3 regions of the Mesorhizobium sp. B2-4-12 genome follow, and region 2 is predicted to be linked to each of the others. Evidence: predicted binding sites of a transcription regulator. Region 2 holds the regulator's gene; each other region holds the start of a gene.
What was found. The regulator LexA, encoded in region 2, represses DNA repair genes until DNA is damaged. The targets are predictions, from matches to a motif close to TGTTCNNNNTGTGTTCNG.
Positions count from the first base shown of each region.

Region 1: FJ934_RS14265 (metallopeptidase family protein) is a predicted target of LexA. The motif match lies at 1,479-1,496, and genes of this name have one in related genera.
Region 3: dinB (DNA polymerase IV) is a predicted target of LexA. The motif match lies at 1,700-1,717, and genes of this name have one in related genera.

Region 1 is NZ_VFVC01000020.1:63,049-66,323, forward strand. Features, by position in the region: gene FJ934_RS14250 (CoA ester lyase) at 1-259, shown strand, start outside; gene FJ934_RS14255 (DUF1737 domain-containing protein) at 256-462, shown strand; gene FJ934_RS28765 (GIY-YIG nuclease family protein) at 622-753, shown strand; gene FJ934_RS14265 (metallopeptidase family protein) at 915-1,337, opposite strand; gene FJ934_RS28385 (hypothetical protein) at 1,520-2,563, shown strand; gene FJ934_RS14275 (DUF6504 family protein) at 2,505-3,275, shown strand, end outside.
Region 2 is NZ_VFVC01000002.1:129,563-132,837, forward strand. Features, by position in the region: gene FJ934_RS01965 (GntR family transcriptional regulator) at 28-801, shown strand; gene lexA (transcriptional repressor LexA) at 1,197-1,934, shown strand; gene FJ934_RS01975 (ComEC/Rec2 family competence protein) at 1,928-3,275, opposite strand, start outside.
Region 3 is NZ_VFVC01000052.1:22,945-26,219, forward strand. Features, by position in the region: gene FJ934_RS24155 (helix-turn-helix domain-containing protein) at 1-116, shown strand, start outside; gene FJ934_RS24160 (pilus assembly protein TadG-related protein) at 230-1,447, shown strand; gene dinB (DNA polymerase IV) at 1,761-3,008, shown strand; gene FJ934_RS24170 (FGGY-family carbohydrate kinase) at 3,027-3,275, opposite strand, start outside.

The sequences.
Region 1 (3,275 bases), on a different contig from region 2:
CGGCAAGACCCTGATCCATCCGGCGCAGATCGACGCGGCGAACCGCGCCTTTGCGCCATCCGCCGCGGCGGTGGCCGAGGCGCGCGCGGTGAAGGATGCCTTCGCGCTCGCCGAAAACGCCGGCAAGGGCGTGATCGCCCTGAACGGCAGGATGGTCGAGCGGCTGCATCTGGCGCAGGCCGAAAAACTGCTGGCGAAGGCGCCGCCGCCATCGGCGCATGATCCGGCTAAGCTGTTCACGACAGGACCTGAACCATGAAACTCTACCGCTTTCTGACTGCCCCGGACGACGCCAGCTTCTGCCACAAGGTGACGGCGGCGCTGAACAAGGGCTGGCACCTGTTCGGCTCGCCGACCTACGCCTATGACAAGAAAGCCAAGACGATGCGCTGTGGCCAGGCGGTGGTGAAGGATGTCGACGGCCAGGAATACGGCCCGGACACCAAGCTCAGCGATTGGTAGGGAAAGCCCTGGGGCCTCACTCTCCTCGTCATCCTAGGGCGAAGCAAGGAGCGAAGCGACGCGGCGCAGACCCTAGGATCCATGCCGTGACCTCGGCCGAAGAGTGCAACGGATCAGAACGGCGCTTGTCCGCGCGCCGACACTTGCTACCCCAAAGCTATGACCGGCTATGTCTACATAACGGCGAGCCAGAAGGGCGACACGACGTACATCGGCGTTACCAACGATCTTGGCCGCCGCATACCGGAGCACAAGGCCCGACAGGGACTCCCGCTTCACCAGGCGCTATAGCGTACAACGGGGTTGGTCTGGTCCGAAGAATTTTTCGACATCACGGACGTCATCCAACGTGAGAAGTCGCTGAAGCGCCGGCCACGCCAGCGGAAGATCGAACTGATCGAAAAAAGCCAATCTCGAGTGGTTCGAACTCTTTCGCGGAACCGGTTGGTTGGTTACTCCGCAGCTTCCTCGATCCGCTCCATATCGTCGTCCGACAGGCCGAAATGATGGCCGATCTCGTGGATCAGCACGTGGGTGACGATGTCGCCCAGCGTTTCCTCGTTTTCGGCCCAGTAGTCGAGCATGGCGCGGCGATAGAGCGTGATGCGATTCGGGCCTTCGCCGGTCTGCGGGTTCCAACGCTCGGCGATGCCGCGCCCCTCGAACAGGCCGAGCAGGTCGAACGGCGTTTCCAGCGACAAATCGTCCATGATCTCGTCGGTCGGGAACTCGGCGATCTGGATGACGATCTCGCCGGTCAGCTTGCGAAATTCCTCCGGCAGATGGGCGTAGGACTCCAGCGCCAGGAACTCCAATTCCTCCATCGAGGGCGAGAACTGGTCGTGCCAGGTGCGGGTCTTGTAGATGCGGGCCATGCTTTATCCTTTGATCCCGGCATATAGGCTTTCGCACCGGTAGAGGCAAATCGAGCGGCCGCCGCGCCCGCATCACGCGGATTGGAAGGAATAAATTCCTTCTGACTCTGCTTGACTCTTCCGGTCGCCTCTGGAATCTATGGGAACATAACAGGAACAATTGTGAGTGGAAGCTGACCGTCATGGCGATGAACGCCGTGGCGCGGGAGACTGTTTTTGCCCTGCGCCGCCAGATCGCGAAGATCGAGGGAACGCTGCCCGAGCGCCTGCAGGCGCCGGTCGCGGCGCCCCTTGGGGCTGACGCCAGCACTGATGCCCCGTCCAACGCCGATCTCACCATCGTCCGGCGCGGCAAGGCCGCGGCCTTGCCGGATGCCTTTCTGCCCATTGGTGTCGAGCGCCTCGATGCCGCCCTGAGCGGCGGCCTGCCGAAAGCCGCGCTGAGTGAAATCCATGGCCTGGAAACCCGCGATGCCGGGGCTGTCGCCGGCTTCGCCCTGTCGCTCACCAGCCTGATCCTCAAGCAGGCGCAAGGGCTGCCGGTGCTGTGGATCGGCACCACGGAAATCTTTCGCGAGGCGGGCTTTCCCTATGCCAGGGGGCTTCATGCCTCGTTCGGCATCGAGCCCGGGCAATTGCTGTTTTCCGAGGCGCCGAGGCTTCTCGATGCGCTGTGGGTCGCCGAGGAGGCCGCCAGGATGACGGCGCTCGCCGCCGTCATTCTCGAAATTCGCGGCAACCCGCAGCGGCTGGACCTGACCGCGACGCGGCGGCTGCATGCCAGGGCGATAAGTGCCGGGCGGCCGGTGTTCCTGCTGCGGCAGGCGGCCGAACCCGAACCGACGGCGGCACCTGTCCGCCTCATCGTCTCGCCGGCGCCGGCCCTGCCGCGCGCCACGGTCGCCGGGCCGCTCGCCGGTTCGATCGGCCGCCCTGCCTTCACCATCACCATCGGCAAGAGCCGCACGGCCCTGCCTGGACAATTCACACTGGAGTGGAACCCCGATGAACGCGTATTCGACGAAAGATGGGGCGAAGAAAGACGGGCCCGGCAACACCGGACAGAGGATCTTGTCCCTGTGGTTTCCCTATCTCGCGGCCGAAAGGATCCTGCGGCAGCGTCTGGGGCGGTCCTGGCGTTCCCACCCGTCGGATCACCCACCGCTCGTGATCAGCCATCGCCAGGGCAACGCGCAGCGCATCTCGGCCCTCGACGAGCGGGCTGAGGCGCTGCACCTGAAGCGCGACATGGGGATTGCCGATGCGCGCGCCATGCATCCGTCGATCGACATCGTCGAAGCCGATCCGGAGGCCGATCGCCGCCTGCTCGAAGGCCTTGCCGACTGGTGCGACCGCTACACCCCGCTGGTGGCGCTGGACGGGGCGGACGGCCTGTTTCTCGACGTCACCGGCTGCACCCATCTGTTCGGCGGCGAACGTGCCATGCTGGACGACATCCTGTCGCGCTTCTTCCATCAGGGTTTCGATGTCCGCGCCGGCCTTGCCCCGACACCAGGGGCGGCCTGGGCGGCGGCACGGTTCTGCGGCGACCGCATCGTTGCCGGCGGCGAGGAGGAAGCGCTGCTCGCGCCCTTGCCGCTGGCCGCATTGCGCATAGCACCGGAAACCCGCGCCAGCCTGGAAAGTGTGGGCCTGCGCACGGCGGGCGCCGTCATGGCCACGCCGCGCGCGCCGCTTGCCCGCCGCTTCGGCGCCTCCCTGCTTTTGCGCCTCGACCAGGCGCTTGGCCGTCTCGACGAGGCGGTCTCGCCACGTCTGCCCGTCGCGCCGCTTTCGGTCGAACGGCATCTCGCCGAGCCCGTCACCTTGACCGAGGACATCGAACGGCTGGTGGGCCTGCTGGCGACAACCTTGAAGACCGATCTCGAGCGCCGCGGCGAGGGCGCTCGCTCGCTGGCGCTGCTGCTCTTCCGCGTC
Region 2 (3,275 bases):
TCCGAGCCTGACGATGGACGGACTGCGATGCAGGATCAGAATAGTTCCACAAAGACGGAGGCGGCCTATCAGCTGCTGCGGCGCGATATTCTGACGACGCGCCTCATGCCGGGTGCGCCGCTCAAGTTGAGTGCGCTGCGCGGCACATATGGCGTCGGCTGGACGCCGCTGCGTGAAGCATTGTCTCGGCTTGAAGCCGAGCGCCTTGTCACTGCCATCAGCAATCGCGGCTTTGCCGTCGCTCCCGTGTCGCGGGCCGAACTCGAGGACCTGGCGCGCGCGCGGATGGTTGTCGAGATGCCCCTGTTCCTGGAATCGATGGAAAAAGGCGACAGGCAATGGGAAGATGCCGTTGTCACCGCTCATTACCGGCTCTCTCGCTGCAAGACCGCGGTTGACGACCCCTCGGATGCGGCCGTCGATCAATGGGACGAAAGCCACGAGGCCTTTCACGCGGCGCTGCTGAGTGCTGCGACGTCCAACTGGCTGCTGCGATTCCGCTCGACGATCGCGGATCAGCTGCGGCGACATCATCGTTTTCTCGGCCTGGCGCCGACTTTGCGGGCAGCGGCCGGCCTCAAGCATGGCTATGGAGAGGCCATGGACGCACTGCGCGAGGCGATCGCGATCGAGCATCACACCGCGATCATGGAGGCGGCGCTCGATCGTGATGTCGAGCGGGCAAAGGCATTGATGACGGCGCATATCGGCTACACGCTGCACGTCTATGTTCACAGCGAAGACAGCAGCGCCAACAACTACACCGCACGCGCCGGCAGCCTGAAAGCGGTTTCCGGATGATTTCGGCGCTTCCGCGCCGTCCGACGCTTACACACGGATCCATCCCCCAAGCGAGCTGGCGAACGTTGGCGTTTTGGTTTCGTTTCGTTCCGCTGGGATGACACTGGGCGACTCCATAAATCCGCCCCGTGCGCCTTTCAAACGACTGAAGCCAAACCTCAACAAGGGGTGGGCCACAGGCCATTAACCAAAACGATTTCAATGCGTGTGTCCGGGGCAGAAATCGTCGGTAAGCGTCGGTTGCCGTTTGTTGCCGGCGGCAAAAATTTCGAACCCCTTAACAAATTCACTAAACTTTAAACGGTTGCGGAACACAACTGGAACAGATAGTGTTTGTTCTGGGTTTGTTTTTCGATTCCGATTCAGACCCTTCGTTCAATGCCTTGGGGGCCGCCATGCTGACGCGCAAGCAACATGAACTGCTGATGTTCATTCATGAACGGCTCAAGGAAAGCGGCATCCCGCCTTCCTTCGACGAGATGAAAGAGGCTCTTGATCTTGCCTCCAAGTCGGGGATCCACCGCCTGATCACGGCGCTGGAGGAACGTGGCTTTATTCGGAGACTGCCCAACAGGGCGCGCGCACTGGAGGTGCTGCGGTTGCCGGATTCGATCGCGCCCGGCCTCAACGCGGCAAAAAAATTTTCGCCAAGTGTCATCCAGGGCAGCCTCGGTCAGGGCAACCTTGGTCGCCAGATCAAGCCGGCGCCGTCGCGCTTGCCCGCGGCCGGCAATGACGACGATGCGGTTCCCGCGGTCTCGATCCCGGTGATGGGCCGTATCGCCGCCGGTGTGCCGATCGATGCCATCCAGCATCAGACGCATTCCATCTCGGTCCCGCCTGACATGATCATGGGCGGCGAGCACTATGCGCTGGAGGTCAAGGGCGACTCGATGATCGAGGCCGGGATCTTCGATGGCGACACGGTCATCATCCGCAACGCCGATACAGCGAGCCCGGGCGAGATCGTCGTGGCGCTGGTCGACGAAGAGGAAGCGACCCTGAAACGGTTCCGCCGCAAGGGAGCTTCGATTGCCCTTGAAGCCGCCAACCCGGCCTACGAGACCCGCATTTTCGGGCCGGACAGGGTCAAGGTGCAAGGCAAACTCGTCGGGCTGATCAGGCGCTACTGAGCAGGCACTGGCGCGCTGGTATTGTCAGGCTTTTTATAGGGCGGCAGGCCCCTCGCCTCGCGCGAGAATTTGCGCTGTTCATGCCAGGGACGGTATGGCCTGTCGACGGCGAAGCTGACGATTGGTGGGCCAGTCGCCGATTGGCGGTCGAAGAAGACCGCAGCACTCCCTTTGCGAGCGAGTTGCCGTTTGGTGACGACGAGAACCAGCGGGTTATGGCAGGCGTCATAGCCAGTCGCGTCGTTGACGACGATCACGTCGGCGAAACCGCAGGCTTTCCAGGTATCCTTGCGGTCTTCGACATGCGCGATAATCGCTCCGGACGGGTGCCTGGCGAGGCAGACGCCGTCGGTGCAGTAGAACGGTGCCCCCGGCGGCAGGTTTACGGCATCGGCAATGGCGAACTGCCCGTCTGTCTTGTTGAACACCTCCGGCACGACGATGCTTTCGGATACCAATGCACGTTTCCAGTTGTCGACGGTGAATTCGTTCGGGCGTGCCCGGCTGACCGCGAGTTCGCCACCGCCGATCGGCACCGCGACCAGCCGGGCATCTTCCGAGATCAGCACATCGGGCGTGCGCGTATCCGACACAGTCAACAGGCCGGCAAGCGCGAACGGGAGTGCGGCGAGCCGCAGCCATGTCGTCGCCATCGTCGCGATGACCAGGGCGACCGTCACCAGCAGCACGGATTGCTGGGAAATCAGCCCGACCGCATCGACAGGAGAGCGTTCCGATATCCACGCCGATATGGCGATCATTGCCGTCAGGCCCTTGCCCATCAGGTAAAGGGATGGCGCATCCAAGCCGAACGGCATGAGCAACGCGCTGGCGACGGCCAGGAACATCACGACCGAAACGATCGGCATGACGGCCAGATTGGCGAACAAGCTGAGTGGCGATACACGCTGGAAATGCCAAATGGCAAACAGCGCCGTGGCGCTGCCGGCAATAATGGATGTCATTGCCACGCCTCCTGTGAGCGCGACGAGTTTGCCCATGAGAAAACCGGCCGGTGTTCGTCTGGGCGGAGGCGTTCTGATCTTCCTCGCGCGATAATCCGCCCAACCGGCATAGGCGCCGACCAGGGCAGCGGTCGCGGCGAACGACATCTGGAAACTCGGTCCGACCACTTCATGCGGCGAGACCAGGATAACGGCGACCGCCGAGATCGCCAGATTGCGCATGGTCAGAGCCGCGCGATCGAACAGAACCGCGATCAGCATCACCGCCAGCATGATGAAGCTGCGTTCGGCGGCAACGACGATGCCCGAAATGACGAGATAGGCAGCGATCGAGAACAGCGCTGCGGCGGCCGCGTATTTCTTCACCGGCCTTCGT
Region 3 (3,275 bases), on a different contig from region 2:
GCAAGCACCGCAAGGCCGACGATGATCTCGCCCGCATCGCCGACGAACTGGCCGCCGGCGGCGATGCGGCGCTGGAACGGATCAAGACAGCGCTGCGCGCGGAGCATGCTGGATAGGGGCCGTGGCAGGCCTTCCGTCCAGGTGATCGGTTTAATTTTAGCGTTTCGTAAAACAATACGTAGAAACCCCTGCTGTAGTACCTGGTACTGATCTGACGAGGGGCGCTGTCGTGTTGAAAGACTTCTGGGCTTCGGAGCGCGGCAATTTCGCGCTGACCACGGTGATCGCGATGCTGCCGCTGATGCTTGGCGTGGCCGGCGCGATCGATCTGGTGGGCACGAGCGACGACGCCGACCACTTGCAGAACTCGCTGGACGCGGCGGGACTCGCCATCGGGACAAAATATTATGCCGGCATGGCGGCTGGCGACATGCAGCAACTCGGCCAGAACTTCTTCACGGCCAATATGCGCGCCGCCGACCAGCAGGAATATTCGGGAAGCGTCGCAGCCCTCTCGAGCGCCGCCAGCGGCGGCCCCAGCGCCTACTATATTTCGCTTTCGTCCAGCATCAGCCGTCCCAGCTTCATCAGCGCCCTGCCCCCCTGGCAAGCCTCGCGCTCCACCATGGTCAAGATCGTGCCCGGTGCGCAGGCCTGCGTACTTGCGCTCGATCCTCATGCATCCGCTGCGGTCAACCTGCAAGGCTCGACCAACGTCGCGATGAACCATTGCGTGATCGCCGCCAACTCGGACGCGGCCGATTCCGTCAACAGAGGCGGATCTGCGCTGGTGAGCGCCAGCTGCGTTTCGACCGTTGGCGGCACGTCCGGCCTCTTGCCGCCCAACGCCAGCTTGAGTTGCGGCAATCCGCTCGAACATCAGTATGCGTCGTTTGATCCGCTGGCCAACGTCACCCCTCCCCCTTACACGCTTTGCCAGAACGCACCCAACGGCAAATCCATCACCCTTTCGCCCGGCACCTATTGCGACAAGACATGGTCGGGAAACATCACGCTCAATCCCGGCGTCTACATACTGCGTGGGGTCACCATAAAGCCCGGCGGAAATGGCAGCCTCACCGGCCAGGGCGTGACGATATTCCTGATGGAAGGCGCGCAAATCTACATCAACGCAAATGAACAGGTGACCCTCTCGCCGCCCACCAGCGGCACCTATGCCGGCATCACCATATTCCAGGATCGCGGCAATACATCGCCGCTGACACTGAATGGCGGGGCCGGCTCGGTGATCAGCGGCTTCATCTACGCACCGGACGCGCCGATATTCTACGCCGGCAACTCGGATATGAATTCCCAGGGCGACTGCATCCGGCTCGTCGGCGATACCGTGCAGATGACAGGAAATTCGGCCGTGCAGTCGGATTGCGCGGCGGCGCTCGGAAATCGCGAAATGTATGCCGGCCGCCTGATCACGCTTGTCAAATGAGCCGAGAGAGCTGGCCGCCGGCGGCAAGCCGTCTCTGGAAGCGATGAAGACGGTATTGCGGGCCGGGCAGTTTGGTTAGGCGGCGGCTCTTTTCAGGTTCAGGCGAAGCAGCTTTCCTCTCGAAGTCAGCGCCGCCCCTCGCCTGCCTGCCGGCATCCTCTCCCCCGTAGAGTGACGGGGAGAGGGCTTCGCTCGTCGCCGATTTCGCCAATCTGCGGGACGCTTTCAACAAACCCGTTCCTTGCTTGACAATGATCCCTTTTTGTTCTTCATTCGTTCGCATCTATCAGCAACTGCGGATGAGCGGTCGGGAATGGAGACGACAGCCACCATCCTGCATGCCGATCTCGATGCCTTCTATGCCTCGGTCGAGCAGCTGCTCGATCCGTCGCTGCGCGGCAAGCCGATCGCGGTGGGTGGCGGCGTGGTGCTGGCCGCCTCCTATGAGGCACGCGCCTTTGGCGTGCGTGGCGGCATGCCGGGGCGCAAGGCGCGCGAGCTTTGCCCGCAGCTGATCTTCGTCGGCGGCAATTTCAGCCACTACCAGCGGCTGGGCGACGCGGCGATCAAGGTGCTCGACGATTTCACGCCGGTGGTGGAGCGGATCTCCATCGACGAAGCCTTCGCCGATGTCGCCGGCTGCACGCATCTGTTCGGCCCGCCGGACGAAATCGCCAAAACCATCCGCCGCCGCGTGCGGGCCGAACTCGGCCTGCCGATCTCGATCGGCGTGGCCCGTACCAAGCATCTGGCCAAGATCGCCTCGCAGGTGGCCAAGCCCGACGGGCTGGTGGTGGTCGATCCCGGAACCGAGCTTGCCTTCCTGCACGACCTGCCGGTCTCGCTGATGTGGGGCGTCGGCCCGGCGACCAGGGCGCGGCTGGCCGAAATCGGCGTCGAGACCATCGGCCAGTTGGCCAGGACCCACAGCGGCGCGCTGACGCGACTGCTTGGCCCCGCCGCCGGCGAAAAACTCGCCGCCCTGTCGTGGAACCGCGACCCGAGAAAGCTGGAGACGAAGCGGCGGGCGCATTCTGCCGGCGCGCAATTGGCGCTTGGCCAGAAGCCCGCCGTGGCGCGGGTGATCGTGCCGACTTTGCTGCATCTGGCTGACCGTGTCGCCAGCCGGCTGCGCGCCAAGGCGCGGCCCGGCCGCACGGTGACGGTGCGCGTGCGCTTTGCCGATCTCCGCGCCGTGACGCGCTCGATCACGCTCGACCAGCCGATCTCGGCGACCACCATGCTGGCCGAAATCGCCGGCGATCTCGTGCGCGGCGTGCTCGCCGACCACCCTCGGGAGAAGACGATCTCGCTGCTGGCGATCTCGGTCTCGCATCTGGAGGAAAGCGCCGAGCTGCAGCTCGACCTGCCGCTCGGGCTTGCCGACGAGAAGCGCCGGCCCGGCACCCAGAAAGGCCTGGCACGCTTTGGCGCCGACCGCGCCATCGACAAGATCCGCGAGCGCTTCGGCAAGCAGGCGGTCGGCTACGGCGCCGTGGCGCTCGAAGCGGCGCGTTCGGTGCCCGACGAATTCAGGGAACTGGCGGAAAAGGAGCTGTGAGCGGACGGCGCACCCGTCTCAGCCTCTGATCGCCCTACCCGTCTGCTGCAGCAGCTCAAACGCCGCGAAGCGCTTGGCGTGCCAGCCGGTCAGCGACGCGTTGGGATGATAGGCTTCGCCGAGTTCCGACATGGCGGCCATGGCCGTCACCAGATCCTCATAGGCTCCAGCAGCGACGGCTCCGAGCATCGCCGAGCCCAGCAGCACCGGCTCCTGCGAGGTCGACGCCACCACAACCAGGCCGGTTGTGTCGGCCAGCAGTTGGCG